Regions from separate parts of the Rubripirellula reticaptiva genome, predicted to be linked through region 2. Evidence: riboswitches for the same ligand, from Rfam matches in the RefSeq annotation. Region 2 holds a riboswitch; the other holds the start of a gene.
What was found. A riboswitch is a leader RNA that binds a small molecule or an ion and turns the genes downstream of it on or off. The one in region 2 is predicted to bind cyclic di-GMP.
Positions count from the first base shown of each region.

Region 1: linked by a shared signal. The riboswitch ahead of Poly59_RS18660 (Flp family type IVb pilin) and the one ahead of Poly59_RS09955 (hypothetical protein) in region 2 are both predicted to bind cyclic di-GMP.

Region 1 is NZ_SJPX01000004.1:428,320-439,894, forward strand. Features, by position in the region: gene Poly59_RS18650 (hypothetical protein) at 1-21, opposite strand, end outside; gene Poly59_RS18655 (DNA gyrase subunit B) at 275-2,920, shown strand; cyclic di-GMP riboswitch class I at 3,586-3,688, shown strand; gene Poly59_RS18660 (Flp family type IVb pilin) at 3,825-4,004, shown strand; gene Poly59_RS18665 (A24 family peptidase) at 4,405-4,965, shown strand; gene cpaB (Flp pilus assembly protein CpaB) at 5,233-6,300, shown strand; gene Poly59_RS18675 (type II and III secretion system protein family protein) at 6,467-8,026, shown strand; gene Poly59_RS18680 (MinD/ParA family protein) at 8,087-9,304, shown strand; gene Poly59_RS18685 (leucyl aminopeptidase) at 9,394-10,899, opposite strand; gene Poly59_RS18690 (UbiD family decarboxylase) at 11,064-11,575, shown strand, end outside.
Region 2 is NZ_SJPX01000002.1:1,000,498-1,012,072, reverse strand. Features, by position in the region: gene Poly59_RS09960 (autotransporter outer membrane beta-barrel domain-containing protein) at 1-1,368, shown strand, start outside; cyclic di-GMP riboswitch class I at 2,069-2,151, shown strand; gene Poly59_RS09955 (hypothetical protein) at 2,207-2,824, shown strand; gene Poly59_RS09950 (TadG family pilus assembly protein) at 2,942-4,048, shown strand; gene Poly59_RS09945 (TadE family protein) at 4,053-4,493, shown strand; gene Poly59_RS09940 (30S ribosomal protein S1) at 4,634-6,424, opposite strand; gene rpiB (ribose 5-phosphate isomerase B) at 6,848-7,324, shown strand; gene aroC (chorismate synthase) at 7,360-8,598, opposite strand; gene Poly59_RS09925 (sulfatase-like hydrolase/transferase) at 8,752-10,584, opposite strand; gene Poly59_RS09920 (Gfo/Idh/MocA family protein) at 10,738-11,575, shown strand, end outside.

The sequences.
Region 1 (11,575 bases), on a different contig from region 2:
TTCGCTTTGCTTTTCGATCACGTGGGTATTCGTTGCTCGCCGAGCCGATTTGTTACCAACAAGGCCGGGGATTTCATGATTTAGGCGTGAAAACAGCAAAAAATGCCTTCCCAGACGTGTATCCCACGCGTGAGATCGGGCCGAGTCGAATTGCCGTGTGAGGCCGCCGGAGGTGTGGCAGACCTACTGCGTTAGAGATCGGAAAACGCTACACTGTTGGGGTTCGCACACCGGTGTGCTCACGTCCTTTTTCTTCGTCTTTTTGCAGGCTTTCATGAGCGACGCTCCTCTCGCAGATACCCCCGACGAAAACGCATCGGAACTCACCCCGGCCACAACCGAACAAGTTACGACTGACCCGGCTACACAGGACCCTGCTACGACTGATCCGACTGCGTCCGAAGCAGGCTCGGCATCGGTCATGCAGGCGTCGTCCATTCCGGCGGCCAACAAAGAATACGAAGGCAAGGACCTTCAACACCTGTCGGACCTTGAACACGTCCGCGAACGACCCAGTATGTACATCGGTGACGCCAGCACTCGCGGGCTTCACCACCTGGTATACGAAGTCGTCGACAATTCGATTGACGAAGCGATGGCCGGTTTCGCTAAATCGGTGTCGGTCGTGGTTCACACCGACGGCAGTGTCACCGTCGAGGATGATGGTCGCGGGATTCCAATCGATCGCCACGATCAACTTTCCGAAGAACTTGACCGTGAAGTCACGACGCTTGAAGGCGTGATGACCGTTTTGAAGTTCGGTGGAAAGTTCAAAAAGGGAGCCTATCAGACTTCTGGTGGTCTGCACGGTGTCGGTGTCACGGTCGTGAACTTCCTAAGCCAGTGGGCGAACGTCGAAGTCAGTCGTGAAGGATTCACGTGGACTCAGGAATACGAACGAGGTGTACCAACCACCGTCGTTTCCAAGGGACGCGCGACGAAAAAGACTGGCACCAGGGTGACCTTCAAAGCCGATGGTCAGATCTTTAGTACGACCAAATACAACTACGACACGTTGTACAAGCGTCTGCAAGAGTTGGCGTTTCTAAACAGTGGCGTTCACATCAAATTCTTGGATGAACGCAACGGCGAAGGCGGCGACTTCAAGTACGAACGCGGCATCGTCGAATTTGTTGAACACCTCAACCGCGCTAGCGATCCTGTTCACGCGGACGTGATTCGAATCGTTGGCGAGAAGGATGGTGTTCAGTACGACATCGCGCTGCAGTACACGACGGAGTACACCGAGAACGTCCAGTCGTACGTCAACAACATTCACACCACCGAAGGCGGTACCCACGAATCGGGGTTCCGCAGTGGGTTAACGCGGACGCTTAACAACTACGGTAAGAAAGAAAATCTGTTCAAGGGCGTCGCGCCGGCGGGTGATGACTTCCGCGAAGGCATCACGGCCGTGATCAGCGTGCGAGTTCCCGAGCCGCAATTCGAAGGCCAAACTAAAACCAAGCTCGGTAACAGTTTTGTCGACGGCATCATCAGCGGTGCAGTCGGTGAACAGTTATCAAAGTACATGGAAGAAAACCCGCGAGTTGCGGTCACGATCGTTCGCAAGGGCATGTTGGCTGCGGAAGCTCGCGAAGCTGCCCGCAAAGCAAAAGATCTGTTGCGGAAACGCAAAGATGCCCTGTCCGGTGGTGGTCTGCCCGGCAAGCTGCGTGACTGTATCAGCAAGAATCGCGACGAGTGCGAACTGTACCTGGTGGAAGGTGATTCGGCCGGTGGTTCGGCCGAAGGTGGACGGATGCGCGAGTTCCAGGCGATTCTGCCGCTTCGCGGTAAGATCATCAACGCCTACAAGTCACGCGAAGCCAAGGTGTTGGAAAACACCGAAGTTCAATCGATGATCCAGGCCATTGGTACTGGCATCGGTGCCGACCAAGACCTGACCAAACGTCGGTATGACAAGATCGTCATCATGACCGACGCCGACGTCGACGGCAGCCACATTCGGACGCTGCTGTTGTGTTTCTTTTATCGGCAAATGTACGAGCTGGTGGCGCGGGGACACGTCTACGTTGCCCAGCCGCCGTTGTTCCGGGTTCAACACGGAAAGAAACGGTACTACATCCAAACCGATGGCGAGATGAAGACCCAGTTGCTCGAGCGTGGTCTCAATGACACGGTTTTCGAAGCCGAAGACGGTCGCCGCGTCGAAGGCGATCAAATGCGTGCCCTGTGTACGGCGCTTGCTGCCATGGAAGATGCTGTCGTCGCACTTGAACAACATGGATTCAGTTTGCGAATCCATGCGATGCGGTACGACCCAGTCGCCGAAAAATTGCCGTCGCTGTTAGTGACGCACGGCAACGAAGAAAACTGGTTCATGACTCAAGACGCTGTCGAAGAGTTCTTGAACGAACGTGGTTTAACGTTGGACATCGAAGAAGACGACGAAAACGATCTCGAAATCACCGACGACACTGTTGACGCTTCGGCCGAACCAAAAATTAAGGTTCCACCAGATAACTTGGCTCACATGCGAGAGTTGCATGAAGTCCGTACGATCAACAGTGGATTGAAGGACTTGCAAACACTCGGTTTTAGCATTGACGATTTGATTCCGATTGAACGCACGGGATTGACCACGGCTCGGTTTGAATTGGTGCGTGGCGAAGACATTCGTCGCCCACTCGAAGATTTGCGTGGGTTGCTATCCGAAGTTCGGGCGGCTGGTGAAAAAGGACTGCAAGTCACTCGCTTTAAAGGGCTGGGTGAAATGAACGCGGAAGAACTTCGTGAAACGACACTCGACCCTGCCAATCGAACTTTGTTGAAGGTCAACTTGACTGACGCCGGTGCGGCCGACGAAATGTTCCGTTTGCTGATGGGCGACAAAGTGGAACCTCGCCGCGAATTCATCGAAACGCACGCGCTAGACGTCCGAAACCTGGACGTGTAGTCGGACAGGCTGAGAATCGAGCGGGAAATAACGGTTTGATCGGCTACGACAGTTGTTACTGCTCGTGCCGTTGTCTCGGCCATTGGCAGCTGACCCTCTTGCGTAGCCCATCGGGGAGGGGGTGTGTCACCGGCGGCGCGTTCATATCACCAGTGGCGGAATCAGGTTTGCCTGCGGCGAACGATCATTCGCCGTGTGTGTTTGGTAGTGCATCGGGATCGACATGTCGGTTCTATGTCGGTCAACCCGGACAATCGGTGATGTCGGTTGTTGGCGTCGATGCGGTGTAGGCGGTGCAAACGCATCGGATGAAGTTTCTAAAACACTTACGTCTGAGCCAGTCGATCTTTTGATAGCTGGATGTGCTCATTGAACCAGGTAACGTCACGGCTGAGTTTGACTTTGCGGCTGTCGTTGAGGCGAAACGTTAGTCTTGAACTGCAAATTCTTAGCTGCCGCCACCAAAACAACGGCATCAACCGGCACAATCGTTACATCTGTCGATCTCTAGCGAAGCGTTACGAATTACCTCGCCAGAGTTTTTTGACAGGCGCGTTTTGTGTCATAGGTTTCTTGTAGAAGTGAGCGGATCGGTGTTCGATCTGCTGCCGAGGCAAAAATGATTACCGATTGGTGGTCAGCGGAGCTTCGGTCAGCCTTGCTTTCCATGACAAAGGCAAACCGTTTGAGAAGACGGCACGCAAAGCTACGGGTCCGTGGGTGGATGTGAGCAATCACGTTTCATCTCAGGAAAGCCGGGCTGCCAAGGGTAACTGAGGCATGTCGGACGAAAGTCGAAAGACGGGGCTGCCCCCACACTGGGAAGATTCACGTCGAATCAACCCAACAAGTCGTCGTCGCATGTTGCTAAACCCAACGTGCTCTCAATTGAGAGAAAATTGACATGAAGAATTTCACGCAAAGCATTGTTAACTTCCTAAAAGAAGAAGATGGCCCAACTGCAGTTGAATATGCAGTGATGTTGGCTCTGATCGTCGTTGTCTGCTTGGCAGCTGTCGGTACCATCGGTACCAACGCTAACGCTAAGTTCGAAGCTGTCGGCACCGCAATCGCTGCCAACTAGTTGCTTGCCGCCGGTTGATCTGGCGGCCAATAAATATCTCGACGCGGATTGGTGCGGACCTATTTCGGTCCGCACCACCGTGCCGAGATGCTTTGCGTTTGGATCAAGCGGTTTTGTTGGTCTTGTCGAGATCGACGAGACGAGCTTCGAGTCCAAACCTGCTTTAGTAAATAACGACGCGACTGCGTCATGGCCCGCAACCAAATCACATGCGGGAGAAAACCGAACATGAACTATCCACTGCTACCTGCTGATGCTGCTGCCTACGCTTGGCAATTGTCTTGCTGTTTCGTGACACTTTTGTTCGCGATGTTCAGTTGGATGATCGGGCCACGTTAGAAACGGCACAGTTTTCGCGACCTCGCACGCACGCACGCAAAATCCTTCACGGGGAAGAAATATGACCACCTTATTCAACGGCATTGCCGAAAACTGGACCGTCTGGTTCGTGACCATCGTTTTGGTGGTTGCCGCCGTGATCGATGGAAAGATCTTGAAAGTACCGAACTGGTTGACCTTCCCGTTCATCATCATGGGCTGGATTCACTGCACGATCCAAGGTGGTTTCGGCACAGACGGCTTGTTATTTAGTTTGCTTGGAACCTTCGTGGGCATGATGTGCCTGTTGTTGCTGCGTAACCGTGGTGGCATGGGTGCCGGCGACGTGAAACTGCTGGCTGGCGTCGGAGCTTGGTTGGGTGCGATCGTCACGCTTTACGCCTTTGCTGCGACCGCAATCGTTGGCGGAATCATGGCTGCGATCATGATTTGGCGCTCGGGCGAATGGGAAAAGCACTTCGCGATGGCTCACAAGATCATGCACGAGTGGAAGACTGAAAAACCACGCGAACTGGCGTCGATTGCCCGCGAGCGTAAGCCGACGATGTACCTGTTGCCATACGGAATCCCAATGGCAATTGGTTCGATCGCCTACTTCGCTCTGGCTGGAATGCTGGTCTAAGCGAAACAGTTCAGCAGGCACGGTCAGGCCGCGGTTTGACCGAGCGTTTGGCTTCAGCCAGGCAATGGTAAAGAGTAGCGATTGGGCGGGTTGTCGCAGATGCGTCGTCCTGGCCGGTCGTGCCGGTGGTGAGTCGCTGATCGTAAGGGTTGCAGCGGTGTGGGGCGTGGCACCGAAGAACCCTGTTAGCCGAAATCATTTTCGAGTGCACCCGACGTGAGTGCCGGCTAAAAATCGGTCCATGACACGTATAGACCAAATAATTCAATGCGTAAATCGCTCTACCTTCTGATTGCCCTAGTGTGCGGCACCGTTGCAACGGTGATGGCCAATCAATGGCTAAAGGCACAAGCTAGCGGACAGAACACTGGTAGTACGACGGAGATCTTCGTCGCTACTGTCGCCATCGACATTGGAGAAGAAATCACTCCTGAGCGAGTTCGTCTGGAACAGTGGCCGTCGGATCGGGTTCCCCAGGGATCAACCGGTGACTTGGAGGTGCTTAAGAAGAAGTACGCCAAGCAGCGTTTCTATGTTGGCGAAGCGATCATGCCTGTCAAGTTGATGGATGAGAACTGGACCACGGTACCCAAGGGATACCGAGTTGTCGCACTTAAAGCCAACGATGTCACGATCGCGAACCTGATCCAACCGGGCGACCGCGTCGACGTGCTTGCTTACTTTGCGAAAAGCGAACTGATTCCTCAAAGCATGAGTAAGACCGTGCTGATGGGAATCCGGGTTTACGCACTCGACGGCGATACCGAGCGTCGTGCAGGCGAAGACCGCGCCAAGAACCTTCGCACCATTCAATTGTTGATTCACGAAAAGGATACTGACGCTTGGCAGTATGCTCAGGAACTCGGACGTGTTCGTTTGAGTCTTGGTAGCGATGCTGATTACAGTACCGAAGATGGTTCGAACCAAGCAGGACGCGAGTTCCTGACCTGGCTCGAAGACCACCGCGCTGCTGAAGAGCAAGCCGTGCTAGAAAAAGAACGTTTGCGTCGCGAGCAAGAAGCTGCTCGTGCTACTCAGCCTACCGTTGCCGAAACAGTGAAAAAACGTGACGAGAACGGTTTTTCGATGTTCAAGATGACGGAAGGCCGGATGGTCGAGTACTGGATTGTGCCCGGCAAGTTGCCTGTTCGCATTGGCGAAGTTGGTGGCGAAAACGATACACCTGTTGAACCGATTGGCGAAGCCGCTGATCCGGAAGCAACGGTCGACGCTACTACCGACGGCGAAGAAGATTACGGCTACCTGACGGGTGAAAACAGCCCGTTGTATCAACCGCCTGGTTCGTTCAGCGGCAAAGGTGCGACAGCTCAATAGAACTTAGTGATCGAGTTGGGTTTGACCTGATTCATCCAGCGACTGCTTTTACCCTTTTACTATCGTTACCCACAGAGACTGTTGACGCAGTGCCGTTGCCCTAAGGGACGGTCCGGTGTCACTATTCGGACGGATCCGAATCAGGTCTCGCAAGGATGCTTTTGCAATGGAAACGAATCGATCGACGGCAAAGTCACTTGCCGCCATCATTGTGCTTGCTTTCGCAGGCGGTCTTAGCTCCGGAAACGCCGCGGCTCAGTCAAATCCTGTTCGACTGACATCGGACACTTCGACCGTCAATCGAAACATCTCACAGTCGGTTGAACGACTCGAGATGTTGGTCAAGAGCAGTCGCATCTTGACGCTCGAGGAGCGGATCCCGAAGTTTCAGGTGCATAACGAAGGCATCCTAGGTGCAACGCCGGTCTCGCAAAATCAAATTCAGATTTTTGCGAAGGCACCGGGAACCACCCAGTTGAACCTGTGGGACACCAACGACAAACTTTATACGGTTGACGTCACGGTCAGCCCCGACGCACGTGAGGTCGAAGGCATCCTGGCTAACCAGTTACCACTGGCGTCGCTAAAGGTGTTGCCGGTCAACAACAGTGCGATCATCTCGGGAACGGTAACCAACGTTGACGAAGTGGATCGTGCGGTCGCGATCGTCGAACAGTTCTACGCAACGGTCGTCAATAACATTCGTGTGGTCGGGGTTCAACAAGTTCTGTTGCACACCAAGATCATGGAAGTATCAAGAACCAAACTGCGTGACATGGGGATCGACTGGGGCAGTTTCACCGACACGGGGTTCTTCTACAACGCGCCTGGTGGTTTGCTGGCCATGGGCGAAACGACCGTGAATGGAGCCATTCCAACGACCGAAGGTGGACTCTCGGCAACGAATCGGATCTTTGCAGGCGGCGGTGACTTCGACGCCTTAGTGACTGCCTTGCGTCGTCAAGACTTGATCAAGTTCTTGGCTGAACCCACGGTGGTTGCAACACACGGTCGCCCCGCACGATTCAACGTTGGCGGTAAGGTTCCTTACCTGGTCCCATCGGGTAACGGTGCGATTTCGGTTCAGTACGAAGAATTTGGAACGTCAGTTGACTTCCTGCCTTTCGTGGTTGGACCAGGACGAGTTCGCTTGGAAGTTCGCCCCGAAGTTTCAGAGCCTGATGCATCCAACGGTATCGTCGCTGCTGGTGTGAACGTGACGGCGTTCCGATCACGCTATGTTGAAACCGCTGTCGAACTGCAAGCTGGGCAAACGTTTGCGATCGCTGGATTGCTGCAAAGCCGAACTGAATCTGTCACTCGTGCAACACCCTTCTTTGGCGAGCTGCCTTATATCGGAACCATGTTTCGCCGAGTCCGCGAAGAACGCAACGATATAGAATTGCTAATCACCGTGACGCCCGAGTTTGTCAGTGCGATGGATCCCCACGAAGTACCACGTGGCGGCCCTGGTCTGAACTCGATGTCACCTAACGACTGCGAGTTGTACCTCAAGGGTCACATCGAAGTCCCGAACTTGCTGGGTGACGACTGTGGATGCTCACCTGGTAACGACGGCTACAGCACGGGGGCCAGCCAAGGTTACGGTTCGGTCATCAACCCGAATGAAATTCATGGTGGAGTCGTTCTTCCACCTGGTGCAATCGTTCCTGGCAACCAACCAATTCAGGTTGGCGAAGGCGTAACGATCAGCTCTCCTAACTAATAGTGTCATGCGAATCTCAGTAGTTCTCAGTCGTTTATATTCTCACATCGGTCAACCTTCATGAGTAACGTTCTACGAATCGCGCTGGTGGATCCTAATGATCGGTCGCGAGAAACCCTCAAGAATATTCTTGTCGGAATGGATACGATCTGGCTCGAAGCTGATTGTTCGAGGTACGAGTTTTTCCCAGACGTGATTGAGCAGACCGCGCCGGATGTCGGTGTGATCTCGCTGGATTCAGATCCGGAAAAAGCAATCGACTTGATCAAACGCTTGTCCGCTGCCGCACCTGAAACAGCCATCTTGGCTGCCAGTGAGCAGACGGAAGGGCAAACGATCTTAAGAACGATGCGGGCTGGGGCAAGAGAATTCTTGACCTTGCCGATCAACCAGGAAGATCTGGACGCCGCTTTAGGCCGTGTCAGTCAACAGAAATTCGGTTCGAGCGAAGGTGGCGGACGAAGCTGCGAAGTGTACGCGATTGCCGGTGCAACCGGTGGTGTCGGATCGACCAGCACGGCAGTCAACTTGGGGTGTGTGCTTGCTGAAGATCCTCGCAACAGCGTCGCGCTGTTGGATTTGGACCTTGCGCTTGGTGATGCGGACGTGTTCTTGGATTCGATTCCCGACTACACGCTCGCCGATGTGGTGCAGAACATTTCTCGCTTGGACATTCAGTTGTTGAAGCGTTCGCTGACCAAACATAGCAGCGGATTGTATTTGTTGCCGCGTCCGGTCGAACTGCATGACACCATGGCCATTACCGATGACAGCATTCGGAAAGTGATTGGACTACTAAAAGCATCGTTCACTCACTTGATCATCGACTTGTCAAAGACTTACAGCGGCGTCGATATGGCGGCGATCGAAAACGCGACCAAAGTCGTCTTGGTGACTCAGTTGGACTTGCCGTGTTTGCGAAACGTCGTTCGTCTGATGATGGGTTTCGATGAAATCGACGGTTTGAAGGATAAGGTCGAAATCGTGGTCAACCGAGCTGGCTTGGACGCTGGTCAAATCAGTTTGAAGAAAGCGAAAGAGACGCTCGGCCGTGATATCTTTGCGCTGTTGCCGAACGATTACCGCACCATGGTAGAAGTTCGCAACAACGGTGTGCCATTGATCGTTCAAGCGCCCAAAGCGGCGATCACCCAAGGCATCCGTGAACTGGCAGGCAAGCTTCAAGGTGCTACGACGAAGCAGCCCCAAGATGAGGGCGACGTTGGAAAGGCGAGCGAAAGCAAGTGGAAGAAATTTTGGCCCGGTGTTAAGGCATAGCGTTAGGACATCGCGTGATGGCTTAACGCAGTCGTCAGCCAGGAGATATCCTGGCTGACCCGACCGGTTAAACAACGACACCATCGTCGTTATCTGGTGCTTTCGATGCTCGCGTTCTCGATCCAGCGGATCAGCGTTCGCACCATCACGCCCGTGGCACCCGCATCGCGATGCGGTTTTGGGCTGTCAGCGAATGCGGGGCCAGCGATATCGATGTGGACCCAAGGCACATCGCCAACGAAGTTTTCTAGGAACTTTGCCGCTGTAATCGCACCGCCCCAGCGTCCTTCGCCCACGTTCTTGATGTCGGCAATCTTGCTTTTGATTTTTTCGTCATACAAATCGAACATCGGTAATTGCCAAACAAGTTCGCCTTCCTGTTCGGCAGCAACTTCGACGGTTTCGCACAGGGGGGCATCGTTCGGCATCAGCCCGGCAACTTCATTGCCAAGTGCGACCATGCAGGCACCGGTCAGCGTTGCTAAGTCGATCATCGATCTTGGTGAATGCTGAATGGCAACATCGAGTGTATCTGCCAAAACAACGCGGCCTTCCGCGTCGGTGTTCAGGATTTCAATCGTCTTGCCGCTGCGAGTTTCGATCACATCGCCCAACTTGTAGCATGATCCGCTGATCATGTTTTCAGCCAAGCCACATAACCCGATGACGTTTTGCTTGACGCCCAATTCGGCAATCGCCCGCATGGTTCCGACGACGGTAGCCGCGCCCGCCATATCGCACTTCATGTCGATCATGCCGTCGCTTGGTTTGATCGATAGGCCACCACTGTCAAACGTGACTCCCTTGCCCACGATCGCGATCGGTGCTTCGTTGCCACCGCCATTGTGTTTCAAAATCACCAATCGCGGTTTTGCAGAAGATCCGGCGCCTACCGCCAAGATCCCACGGCAGCCTTCGGCTTCCAACTTGGCTTCGTCCCAAACTTCAATCTGCAGCCCGGATTCTTTGGCAATCTCAGTGACTCGCGTGGCAAAGCTTTCCGGATAGATCATCGCCGGTGGCTCGTTCACCAAACGGCGAGTGTGGTTGATGGACTTACCAATGATTTCGCCGCGTGTGATTGCGGTCTGTTGGATTCCCGCAAACGCAATTTCGGTCGGCACATTCGCCGATGGTTCCGCTTGATAGATCGCTTGCCCCTCGCAGCCGTAGATCGATCCGGCAACGATCGAATCGTGCATTTCGTCGGGGAGCGATTGACCAAGGGCAACGACGACACGTTTGCGATTGCGGTCCGACAATTTGCGAATCGCAGCCGATGCCAAGTCAAAAGCGGTAGCCCGCGAGGGAGCTTTTTTGCCCAGTCCAACGACCAGGAACATTGTTGGGCCGGACGTCAGCGGCGAGGCAATCAGTGTCATCTCGCCTTGCTTGCCGCGAATTTGACCATTTTTGATCAATCCAGTGATCCAGCCGTTGGTGGCCTTGTCGAATTCGGAAAGCGAAGTCTTCTCGGATGTCGGCGACAGCGAGCCGTCTTCGGCCAATCCGACAACGATCACGTCGGCAGCGTCGGTAACCGGATTGGCAGCGAGAGTCAGTTTGGGTGACGGCAGGGGCAAGCTTTCGAGCATTCGATTACGCTTTGATAGGTTGACGGATTCGGTGTGTTGACGGGACATTCCCGTGCGTTAGTTTAGCGCCGCGATCGCGGTTATCCTACCCTCCGCGATTTTGACTTGGGATTCGCGGGATCGCTGATGTCGTTGATGTCTTTTAAATTCTGGTAACCGAATCTGTGAAACACCGTAGCACTCGAGATGTCATCGAAGACCTTCGCCGGGGCGGTCGTTTGATTCAGATCGACGACGAAGTCGATCCATATCTTGAAATGGCCGAGATTCAACGGCGCGTTTATCTCAATGGCGGCCCGGGATTACTGTTCACTCGCGTTCGCGGTTCCAAGTTTCCGGCGGCATCAAACCTTTTTGCGTCGCTTGAACAGGCACGTTATCTGTTTCGCGACACGTTGGAGTCGGTCCGGCGTTTGATTGAAGTCAAGCTGGATCCTTCTGCCCTTCCCAAGCATCCGCTGCGGTATGCGGGCGTTCCCCTGACGGCGCTGCGAATGCTGCCTCGCGGTGTGCGCAGCGGCGCGGTCCAGGCGAACCAGTGTCAGGTCTCGGACTTACCGCCGATCAAATGTTGGCCCGATGACGGAGGGGCGTTTGTGACGCTGCCGCAAGTTCTCAGTGATGATCCAACTGCGGCCGGTGCTTCGAACCAAAGTCGATTGATGCGGGTCAATCT
Region 2 (11,575 bases):
GGCCATTTCCACGATCGCGCATCCGGGCTGGAGTTTAGCGACTTCGAACCAAATACGTTCACACTAAGGTTCGACCAATCGGTTCGCTGGACCCAATACGATATCAACAACAGCAATGATGCTGGGAACTATTTCACGTTCACGGGCGCAGGGGTTTCAGCCACGGCTCAGTCCGCCGAGACTGGAACCGATAAACGTCCATCAACGCCGTTCACTTTCTTGGCCAATGAAGACTATTTCTTTGCGGCTACATTTCCGAGCTCCGGTTCCTTTTACTTGCAGAATCTTGTCTTCGAGTTGCTAAGAGATCGCACGACAGGGCAGATCAATGGCACATCGGCGCAGGTTGGTTTTCAGAACAGCAGCGCGTCGTTTCGTTCGCTGAGCCAACAATTGCAAAGCATTGCGGCGACCCAAAGGTTCAGCGGTGGTTACCAGCCGCTCGCCTTGACAATGCCGACTCGCGACGATGCGATCGCATTGGTGGGCTATCAAGAAACTTATGTGGCATCCGGTTCATCGGTCGCTGGTGGCAGTGCCTGTGACGCGCAGTGTCAATCACGAATCAACCCATGGGGCGGTTGGATCAGCGGCTACGGTGTCGGCGGTGATGTGCGATCGCAAGGAGGCATTTCCGGATTGGACTACAGCAGTGGTGGCACCCAGTTGGGCATCTATCGCAACGTCGATCGCTATACGCTGCTGGGTATGTTTGGCGGATACAGCAACCAGAACGTGGACTCCGACGATGGCGACACTGCCGATATCGAAAGTGGTCAAGTTGGTGCGTTCTTGCGTCGTGGCGATTGCCGAGGCGACTACTACATTCTGGCGGGAACAGCGGCTTACGATCACTACCGGACCGCCCGTGACTCGGGGGCTCGCGGTGAATTCGATGGAGGCCAACTGGGTACCTATTTGGAACGTGGCCGTGAAATTCAGTGGGGCCGCACCGTGCTGCGTCCCAATGTCGGACTGCAATACATCTGGCTGCACCAAGACGGGCATTCCGAAACAGGTCTCGGCGCGGCGAACTTGGACGGTGTTAACGAACACTCGTTGCGTGCCCTAGTTGGCAGTTCATTCCAGGGCCCATCTCGATCGATGATCGGTGGCAACGTTTCGCCGTACGCTTCGGCCCACTGGATGCATGAATTCCTCGATACGACCACGAACGTAAACGGCCAAGTCGGTGGCGCCGGATTCACGACCAGCGGTCTAAGCTTGGGACGCGACTGGGCCGTGATTGGCACGGGCTTGAACTACAGCCGTGGTGGATGGACAAGTCTGTTTGCTGGTTACAACCTGCAAACCAACGATCGGCAAACGTTCCATGCTGGTAACGGCGGTTTGCAATTCGCTTGGTAAAGAAGTGGTCAGCGACGAGATCGTCTGGGCAACCTGAAAGGGCGTCATCCGAAATTCGACGCAGAAATTAGGTCTTATGAAAAGACTTAAGGCAGTCACAAAAAGGGCCGCGTGATGCGACGTATCACGTGGCCTTTCTTGTCTGCGAAGAGGTTGGAGATACCGTGTCAGGTAATCGGATGCCTGATATTTCATTTCGAAAGTCGATGTCATATTCGATCATGATGATCAAGCATGCTTCGCCATTGCCGCCTCTTTAAGGCTGCATGAATGGGGCTGGCGTATCGAGCACAATTCCAGTCGCTGCGTCTGGAGGTAGCGGAAAACCGATTGCTGAAAAGAGCACTTGCGCTCTCCTGCTATATGCTCAGTTTTGTCCAGCGGATTGATAGCCGAAATCGGCGTATCGCAGGGATTGGATCAACTTGATGAGAGTGTTGGGTAACTCGAGCTATGGTTTCTGATCGATCGCTTATCGTTTAAACGTATTTTGACTGGACCGCCCTGGCAGGGGGCGTTGTTTGTGCCAAGGTTGAAATGCCACGGCCAGATGGGCGTTACAACCGGCATGCTGCGTCGAATTTGGGGGCAAATAATTTTCAAGATTTGGCGAATCTGGCCACTTCACTCAGACAACCAAGCTACTGTTCCCAATGACTAATCACCTTTTCTTCTCCTGATCCCGATATCACTTTATCACTCACGATAAAGGCAAACCGAACGTGAGTTCGGGACGCAAAGTTATGGGTCCATCGCCTTGCGGTGGATTGCCAGACCGCCGATGGGTTGCGAAGAGAAAGAGTGGCCTTTTGTTGTCAACTCTTTGGAAAATGAACCGATGTTACGCTCAGTATTCATCGGGGGGATGTTTGCAGCCTTTGCTGCTTGGACCAGTTCGGCCTGCACAGCCGACGAGTCCGTGATTTACAAAATCGAAGAAGATTGGGAAATGGTGATCAATGAACCAGATCCTGCCAACTGCTCGCCGCAGGTGACGTTTTTTACATCGCCGAGTGCGGATGCAGAAGATATCTATTTTCAGTTGCAGATGAACTACTCGGCAGACGCCCAGTTTTCAAGTGGCGGGTTCCATGTCGCTGCTTTTCAGGGTGGTCATATGCATGACGAGGCACGAAGTGGAACAGAAAAGGTGCTTGCCTCTAGCGGCGACATCATCCGTTGGACCAGCGTAATGGCAGTGGTCGATGAAAAACTTCTGTTTGCTGTCAAAGATGGGTATTCGGATGAATGGGGCGCATTCGGCGGTCCCGATTATCTGGTGCGAATTCCGACAAGTTCGATCCAAAATCTTGCGACCTATCATCCTCGCAAGAGTCTTGAAACCGTCGACGTCGGGTTCGGTGCAAATCGCATCGATTCACTGACGCTTCGCAGAGTGCGAGTCTTTTACGTCGATGGGCGGACGGTCAATGTATCGATCGACAGCCAACCGTAATCGACTGCCTTTGACGCCTCAACTAATTCAAGATCTCTCGCTGGAGTAACCGTGATGTATTTGGTCACACAAAGGTCGCAACTGAACGTCGTAAAGGAAATTCGCCGCCGTCGAAAAATGGTGGCGCAAAGACGCGGATCTGCCGCTGTTTTCGGATTGGTTTTAACCATGAGTCTGGTCGCACTGATGGCGGTGACACTCGACTTTGGGCAAATCCATGTGGGCGAAACTGAATTGCGTCGATCTGCAGACGCTGCCGCGATGGCGGCGTGCTGGGAAATGTACGATGAGCAGTCAGCTGGTTCTTCCCAGATGGTTGTTAACGACGCTGCGTTCGAAACCGCGAATCACTATGCATCCGCAAACACGATAGGTCAGCAGGCTGCGGTTTTTGCAAACCAAGATGTTGAGTTAGGCAACTACGACAACAGTGGTCAGTGGAGCACATCGGACCCGACTTTGTTCAATGCCGTTCGGGTCACGTTGCGTCGTCAGTCCGAAAGCAACGGCGAACTTCCATTGTTTTTCGGATCTTTGACCGGCAGAGAATCGCAGTCCATGCACGTCACCGCGACAGCCGCGATGCTGCAGTCAATCTCGGGATTCTACGAACCTTCCGATAGCACTTCGACGATAAACATTCTTCCGTTGGCGCTCGATCTGCCGAGCTGGCTTGATGCGATCGCGGGCGAAACGACCGATGAATTTGCTTACATCAACGGCACAGTCCAAAGCGGTTCGGACGGCATCTTTGAGACCAATTTATACCCCAAGGGAACAGGGGCGCCTGGAAATCGCGGTACGGTCGATATCGGTGGCGCGAACAATAGCACGGCCGATTTATCTCGTCAGATTCTGCACGGAATCTCTCTCGACGATTTCATCGAGCTCGGCAAACCTCTTGAGTTTGATGACAAAGGAGAACTCGAGCTCAATGGCGATACTGGAATTAGCGCTGGCATCAAAGACGAACTTGCGGCTTTGATAGGGAAAAAACGAGTGATTCCGATCTACACAGCCGTTGCTGGAAATGGAAACAATGCGATGTTTACCATCGTAAGATTTGAGGGGGTACGGATCCTAGACGTCAAGTTGACCGGTAAAAAAACGGAGAAGCGAGTAATTATCCAGCCTGCAAAAGTTGTGGCTCGTAGAGCAAGAATCGATTTTGCCGGAACTAGCACGAGTACCCATCTCGTTACTCCTGTCATGTTGGTCGAGTAACCCTATGAATCGCAAAAAATTGTTCCGACGAAGACGATTCCATAGAAAACAAATTTCTCGAATGGGGGCATCGGCGGTCGAATTCGCTATGATCGCGCCTTTGATGCTCATGTTCACGTTCGGCTTAGTCGAAGTTGGCAGACTGATGTTAGTCAAACAGACGGCAACTCATGCATCGCGTGAAGGGGCTCGCGTGGCAGTACGCCCGGCATCTGCAACCGATGACGTGGTCGAGCGTGTCTACGAGGAGTTGGCGTTACTTGCAATCGAAAATGCGGTCGTGGAAACAATCCCGGCATCGATCGAAGATGCTGAACCGGGAACCCAAGTCACTGTCCGCGTTCGCGTGAACGCGGCATCGGTAGCGTGGGTGGGAGACTTCTTCAATTTTTCGGATTTAGAAATCATCGCTGAGTCTTCGATGCGTCGCGAAAGTACGGATTAGTTCGTGCTTGGCGGAAACAATTGAAGTTCATGGGAACCTTTGATTTTCCTGCCTGCAATACACCACGATCGTCCAGCAAAAAAAGGCCCGTCATTGCTGACGGGCCTTTCTCTTTAAACGCTAGCTGTTCGCGACTGCGACTAGTCGTTGCTTGGTGGGAACAGCGGGCCTTCGCCGCTGCCGAGTCCACCCTTCAAGTCGCCAGCTTCCATTGGGGTTGGCAGTCCGGCCGCTTCGGCTTCCGCCGCGGCTTTCTCTTGCTCTTCGCCCCATTCGACTCGTTTGAGCGATAGGCCGATCTTGCGTTCGTCGGTGTCGACTCGCAAGACTTTGACTTCGATCGGATCGCCAACTTTGACGACTTCTTCGGGGTCTTCGACCTTGTGTTCAGCAAGTTCGCTGATGTGCAGCAAGCCTTCCAGGCCATCTTCCAAACCGATGAAGACACCAAAGTTGGTGATCTTCGTGACGGTTCCCTTGACCAATTGGCCAGGTTGGTAGTTGTCCGGAATGTCGCCATCCCACGGGTCGTTGTCGAGTTGCTTTAGACCCAGTGCAATTCGGCGACGTTGTTCGTCGACGCTCAGCACGCGGCAAGCGATCTCTTGGCCCTTTTCCAGCATTTCGCTGGGGTGACCAATCTTGCGTGTCCACGACATGTCCGAAACGTGCAGCAAGCCGTCGATGCCTTCTTCCAATTCGATGAAAGCACCGTAATTGGTGAGGTTTCGCACCTTGCCGGTGACGTCTTGGCCTTCGGGATAACGCGAGATGACTTCGTCCCAAGGGTTCTTTTGGGTTTGCTTCATGCCCAGCGACAACTGTTGGCCTTCGGGATCGACGCCCAGAATTCGGACTTCGATCGCATCGCCGATGTTGACCAATTCGCTTGGATGATTGACCCGTTTGGTCCACGACATTTCCGAAATGTGGACCAAGCCTTCGATGCCTGGTTCCAGCTTGACGAACGCACCGTAGGACATGACGTTGACGACTTCGCCCTTGAAGTCGGCTCCGACAGGGTACTTCGCTTCGATGTTTTCCCATGGGTTGCGGTCCTTTTGCTTCAGACCCAAAGCAATTTTTTGCTTTTCGCGGTCGATGTGCAGGACTTTGACTTCGATTTCTTGATCGATCGAAACCATTTCGGTCGGGTGACCGATTCGTTCCCAAGCCATGTCGGTGATGTGCAGCAATCCGTCGATGCCGCCAAGGTCGACGAACGCACCGAAGTCGGCGATGTTCTTGACGATACCCTTGCGGATTTGGCCGACTTCCAGCTCTTTCATCAAATACGCGCGATCTTCTTCGCGTTGACGTTCGATTAGCGAACGACGGCTGATGACGATGTTTCGTCGAGTGTCGTCGATCTTCAGCACTTCGGCTTGGATCACGCGGCCGATGAAGTCGCCGATGTCGCCGGGGCGTCGAATGTCGACTTGCGAACCAGGCAAGAAGACGTTGACGCCGATATCGACCAGCAATCCGCCCTTGATCTTGCGGATGACCGTGCCGGTGACGACTTGGCCTTCGCTGATCTCGCCGATGATCTTTTCCCACTCGATGATCTTCTCAGCTTTGTTCTTGCTGAGCGAGATCATGCCGTAAGGATCGTCGGCGGCACCGAGTTCGTCCTCCATCTCTTCGATCAGGACTTTGACGATATCGCCGACCTTAGGCGTTTCTTCGTCAGGGCCCCATTCGCTAACGTTGACGGTACCTTCACTCTTGAATCCGACGTCGATCAGGACCCATTCGTCATTGATTTCGACGATCTTACCGTCGACGATTTCGCCTTGTGCGTAATCTTGCTGGTCTTGCTGGAGATACTCAAGCAGCCAATCCTCAGCTTCTGCTTCGGGGGCGAGAACCTCCAGTTCGGCTGCGATATCTTCGTCGTCGAGGTTTCGGATAAGGTTACGGTTGACCATATTTCTGTGTGCGTTCCGGTGGTTTGAGCGGGTTCGGTTCAGACGGACGACCAAGGTCGCCGAAGCGGCTCAGGGTGGTTAGAGAGCGGAATAAAACGGGTCGTCGCCTGGCAGCAGCGCCAGCGCCTAGTCGGGTAAGGTATCAAAGCGGAAAAAACGTCACAACAGCTAACGACGCAGTTTCACGGCAAAGTTGGTCTGCTTTCCCCAGTTCGACTTCTTGGATCGCCGTTTCGAGCTCGCGTTAGGGGAGATTTGGGGCCAAGGGCGAGCGTTTGGGGTGAGGCGGCTGCACGTACTGACAGCGTTATTGACGTGTTTTCATCGGGGGGGCGGTCCGAAGTCTTATCCCGTAGACCGGGCGGCAAGGTTGTGAAAAGATGCTGAGCTGTTACTCCCGCTCTCTTGGACTGAAAAACTTCGATGGCCCCAACAATTCCACTTCGCATTGCCCTTGGCGGCGACCACGCTGGATTTCCGCTCAAAGAAGTCGTGGCTGCTCGGCTGGGACGCCAAGTCACTCAGGTGATCGACTGCGGGACGGACAGCCTGGCAAGCTGCGACTACCCCGATTTCGCAATCGCCGTAGCTCGCGAAATCATCCAGGGCCGAGCAGACCGAGGAATCGTAATCTGCGGATCGGGCGTCGGGGTCAGCGTTGCCGCGAACAAAATCCCCGGAATTCGGGCAGCGATTTGCCACGATACCTACTCGGCTCATCAAGGCGTCGAGCACGACGACATGAACGTGCTGTGCATCGGCGGCCGAATCATCGGATCCGAGTTAGCCTTTGCGATCATCGATAGCTTTCTGGCCGCGAAGTACGAACCGCAAGAGCGGCACCAACGGCGGCTCGACCAAGTGCTTGAAATCGAACGACAGGGGTTGGGGATTTTGTAGGTGGCGAAGCTCGTGAACGCTAAACCACGCAACCACTAAAACAGTTTCGACAGATCGCTGGTTAGCTTGCCAGCTTGATGGCTGAGTGCGGCGTTGAGCAACTCAATCGCGACTCGCGATTCCAAGGTCACACCTGCTCGCACGCCGACGCACGGATCATGGCGGCCTTTTTCAAGCTCGAAATCGATCTCGTCCAAGTTTTTTCGCACCGATTGCTGCGCGATGTTGATCGTCGACGTGGGCTTGAATCCCACTCGCATGACAAGCGGCATGCCGGTCGTTACCCCGCCCAGTAATCCGCCGTGCGTGTTGCTGGTGTAGCCGCTCGACCGGATCGGATCGTTGTTCTGGCTACCTAGTCGCTCGACCACGTCAAAGCCCGCGCCGACTTCGCAGGACTGGACGGCGTTGAGCCCACCGAGCGCGCCCATCAGACGGACTTTCAAACTTTGGTAAAGCGGATCACCCAACAGAGGCGGCACGTTGACTGCGACGACTTCGACGGCCGCGCCGAGTGAATCGCCCCGTTTTCGAGTCTCTTTGATCAGCTCGCCCGCTTCGCTGGCAAAGTCCGCGTCGATCGACGGAATCTCGGCGGCATCAAGCTCGGTAAGCGTCGTGTCGATCAACTCGCGACTGATCCGCGGCGTCGGCGACTGGTTGAATCGATCGGCAAGACTGATCTTTGCCTTCAGCGGACCGACTTGCGAGATCGACGAAACAAGGACCGTGCCGAATTTCTCTTGCAGCAAAATGCGTGCAATTGAACCGCCGATCACATCTGTGATCGTGGCTCGATAACTTGATCGCCCGCCACCGCGAACATCGACATAGCCAGCTGATTTGTGGAACTTGACCAGGTCCGTGTGTCCCGGTCGTACTTCGCCCGTTGGGCCGGTGAATTGGGTGTAGTCGCCTGATTTTTTGCTGGTTGACAGCACGATTGCCGCGATCGGTTCACCGGTCGTAAATCCCTCTTCGAACCCCTCGGTGTTGAACGTGCCGCCATCAACGGTTGCCGACAATGTCGAGCCGCCAAGCAGTTTATCGTGATCGTCCTGGTAGAGGCCTGCTAGGAAAAGCACCTTGTCTTTTTCGTTTCTTGGAGTGCCATGCTTGTTGCCGCCCGGGCGACGGCGGTCCAGAAACGCTTGCACGTCCGACCGGCGGATGTATTGCCCGGGTGGGCACCCCATCACGATCGTCGTCACCGCTGGCCCGTGTGATTCGCCCGCGCCAGCGACGCTGTAGAACGGCCCGCCAAGAATTTCCATCGATGTCAGTTCCTAGGATCGAAAAATCGTCTCACCAGTCTCAGGCGAGCGGCTGCGTGATCTTGAACTGCGTTGCAGTTCTGGTCCGCCAACTTCAGGTTCGCCAATGCGAGCTCTTCCTGCAATTGGCGAACCTACCTTAACTATCAAACCTTACTTGAGGTCATCCAGCAATCGGCCGACGTACTCGCCGCCTCGCGATGGCGACGATTTGGCCTTTCGTGGCAGTTCAACCAATTGCGACTTTTCGGTCTTGTCCAAGTTGGCGTTCATGTCCAGCGAGTTGAGCGCCGCAATCGGTGCGTAGGTGCCGTACTGATTTGCATTGGCAAGTTTAGTTAGCCGAGCTACCGCAGCGTCGCGGTCGCTTTGCGAGTTGAGCAGTCCGTCACAGGCGGCGATCGCGACACTCGGCGAATCGTCGCTCATCGCACCGGTCAAAGCCGAATTTCGATCAGCACTCGAATCGCGAATTGCCAATCCGCGAACCGCCCACCAACGCACGACTGGATCGGCATCTGCAACCAAGCCGATCAATTCTTCGTTTGACCAACCGTTTTTCGCGTCCGTGGCCGCCATCGCCAGTTCCGAAATCTTCGCAAAGTCGACGTGCTCTTGCGACCAGGTTCGCGGAGCCATGTCGCCGGCCAATCGATGCATTTCGGCTTCGGGGACTAGCCCGATGTCACCGGTTTCGATCATGTGCTGTTTGATTGCCGATCGCATTTGCTCGACACGAGCGGCATTCTCGGGAAGTGCTGCGATGTTGATGGTTTCGTCGGGGTCACTTTCGAGGTCGAACAGTTCTTCGACGGGCTTAGGCATCCAGAACTTTGCTTGCGTCTCGTTCAATTCGCCAGCGTCAAACATGCGTTTCCAAACTTGCGTCGTTGGCGTTTCGAACATGTAAGAAACGTGTTTTAGGTAAGGCCGTTCGGGATAGAAGTGACGCATGTAAACGTATCGGCCATCAGTGCATGAACGGACCATGTCGATTCGTTCGTCCATTCGTCCGCGAAATCCAAACAAGTACTTCTTGGGCTCTCCCGCCTGCAGTCCCGCGAATGCGACGCCCTGCATGTTGGCTGGGATTTCGCCGCCCGCCAAGCTGATCGCTGTTGGTGCCAAGTCGACAAACGCGACCAGCCGCTCGGACCATCCGCCCGCCGCATAGTCGGCCGGGGCGAGGTCTTTGAATTTCTCGGGAACGTGAAGCACCATCGGGACCCGTAGGCCCGAATCGAAGGGCCAACGCTTGCTGCGAGGCATGCCGGATCCGTGGTCGCCGTAATAGAAAACGATCGTCGAATCGGCCAGGCCATCTTTTTCAAGCTGCGTCAGCACGCGGCCGACGTCGCCGTCCATCTCGGTGACCTTGTCGTAATACTGAGCCCAGTCGCGACGTACTTCGGGAGTGTCCGGATGGTATGACGGTAGCGGTGCCTTGGCGGGATCGTGAACCGGCGTGTGCGGTCGAACGCGGATCTTGCTTTCATGGCTGACCGTGAAGTTGAAGACTGAGAAGAACGGCGTTTCTTTGTCGGGTCGGTTTCGCCAGTGAGCTTTTTTGCTGGAATCATTCCAGCCCACGTCGTCGTTAGGGATGTTGAAGTTGTAGTCCGTTTTGTTGTTGTTGGTGCAGTAGTACCCCGCTTCGCGAAGGACTTCCGGATACAGCTTCATGCCCACGGGAATTTTGACGCCGCTACGCATGTGTTGGCCGCCCAGTGACGTCGCGTACATGCCGCTGATGATGGTGGTACGCGCCGGTGCACACACTGGTGCGTTGGACCAACAGGTTCGGTAGCGAAGCGATTTCTCCGCAAACGCATCGATATTGGGCGTGTCGGCGTAGGTGTCGCCATAGCAACCGATCTCGGGCCCATTATCTTCGCTGGTAATCCACAGGATGTTGGGACGCTCGGCGGCTTGAGCTTGCGTGATTGCGATGACAAAGATCGCGAGTGTTGGAAAAAGAAATTTCATGGCGGGGCCGTTCGGGGGAGTTCAGGAAGACCGATTTCACGACGGTTCGAGTCACAGACGATTCCCAATGTACTCCATCACACGGCTGAATTTGTAATCGGTTTCGATTACAATCTCTGTCCCTCCCCCTACTGATCTCAGGAACCTCGCACCATGCCCGAAACTAAACCTTCACGTCGTCAGTTCATTCAAACCGGAGCCGCTGTCGCTGCGGTGGGTTCTGTCGTCACTGAGGCCGCGCCGACCAGCGCCGCCGATGCCAACAGCAAGTTTCGCATCGGTTTCATTGGCCCAGGTGGTCGCGGTTTCGGAGCCCACGTCAAGACGCTGGCAAAGCTGCAGGACGAGGGACGGCCTATCAATCTGGTTGCCGTTTGCGATGTCTATAACGAGCACCGTGATCGCGCCGCCAAACACATTGAGAAAATCATCGGGACGGCTCCGGCAAAGTACGAAGACTACCTCGACATGATCGCCAAGGAAGACTTGGATGCGGTGGTCATCGGTACGCCGGATCACTGGCACGCCAAGCAAACGATCGATTCGCTCAACGCCGGTTTGCATGTCTACTGCGAAAAGCCGATGACCAAGACGGCTGACGAAGCGCTCGAAGTTTTGAGCGTTTGGAAAAAGTCGGGACAGGTGATGCAGGTCGGCGTTCAATCGACCAGCTTGCCGGTTTGGAACGAAGTCAATTCACTGCTGACCAGCGGGAAGCTCGGCAAAGTCTTGATGTATCAAACCGAATTCTTTCGCAATTCGGCTCAAGGCCAATGGCGATACTACAAGCTTGAACCCGGCATGACGCCGAAGAACATCAACTGGAAAAAATGGCTGGGCGTGGAAGAAGGTTTGGCCGAGTACCAAGAATTTGACCGCGAAGTCTACAGACAATGGCGCCGATTTTGGCCGTTCGGTTCGGGCATGTTCACGGATCTGTTCGTGCACCGAACGACGTCGATGCTAAAGGCAACAGGGCTTCGTTTCCCGG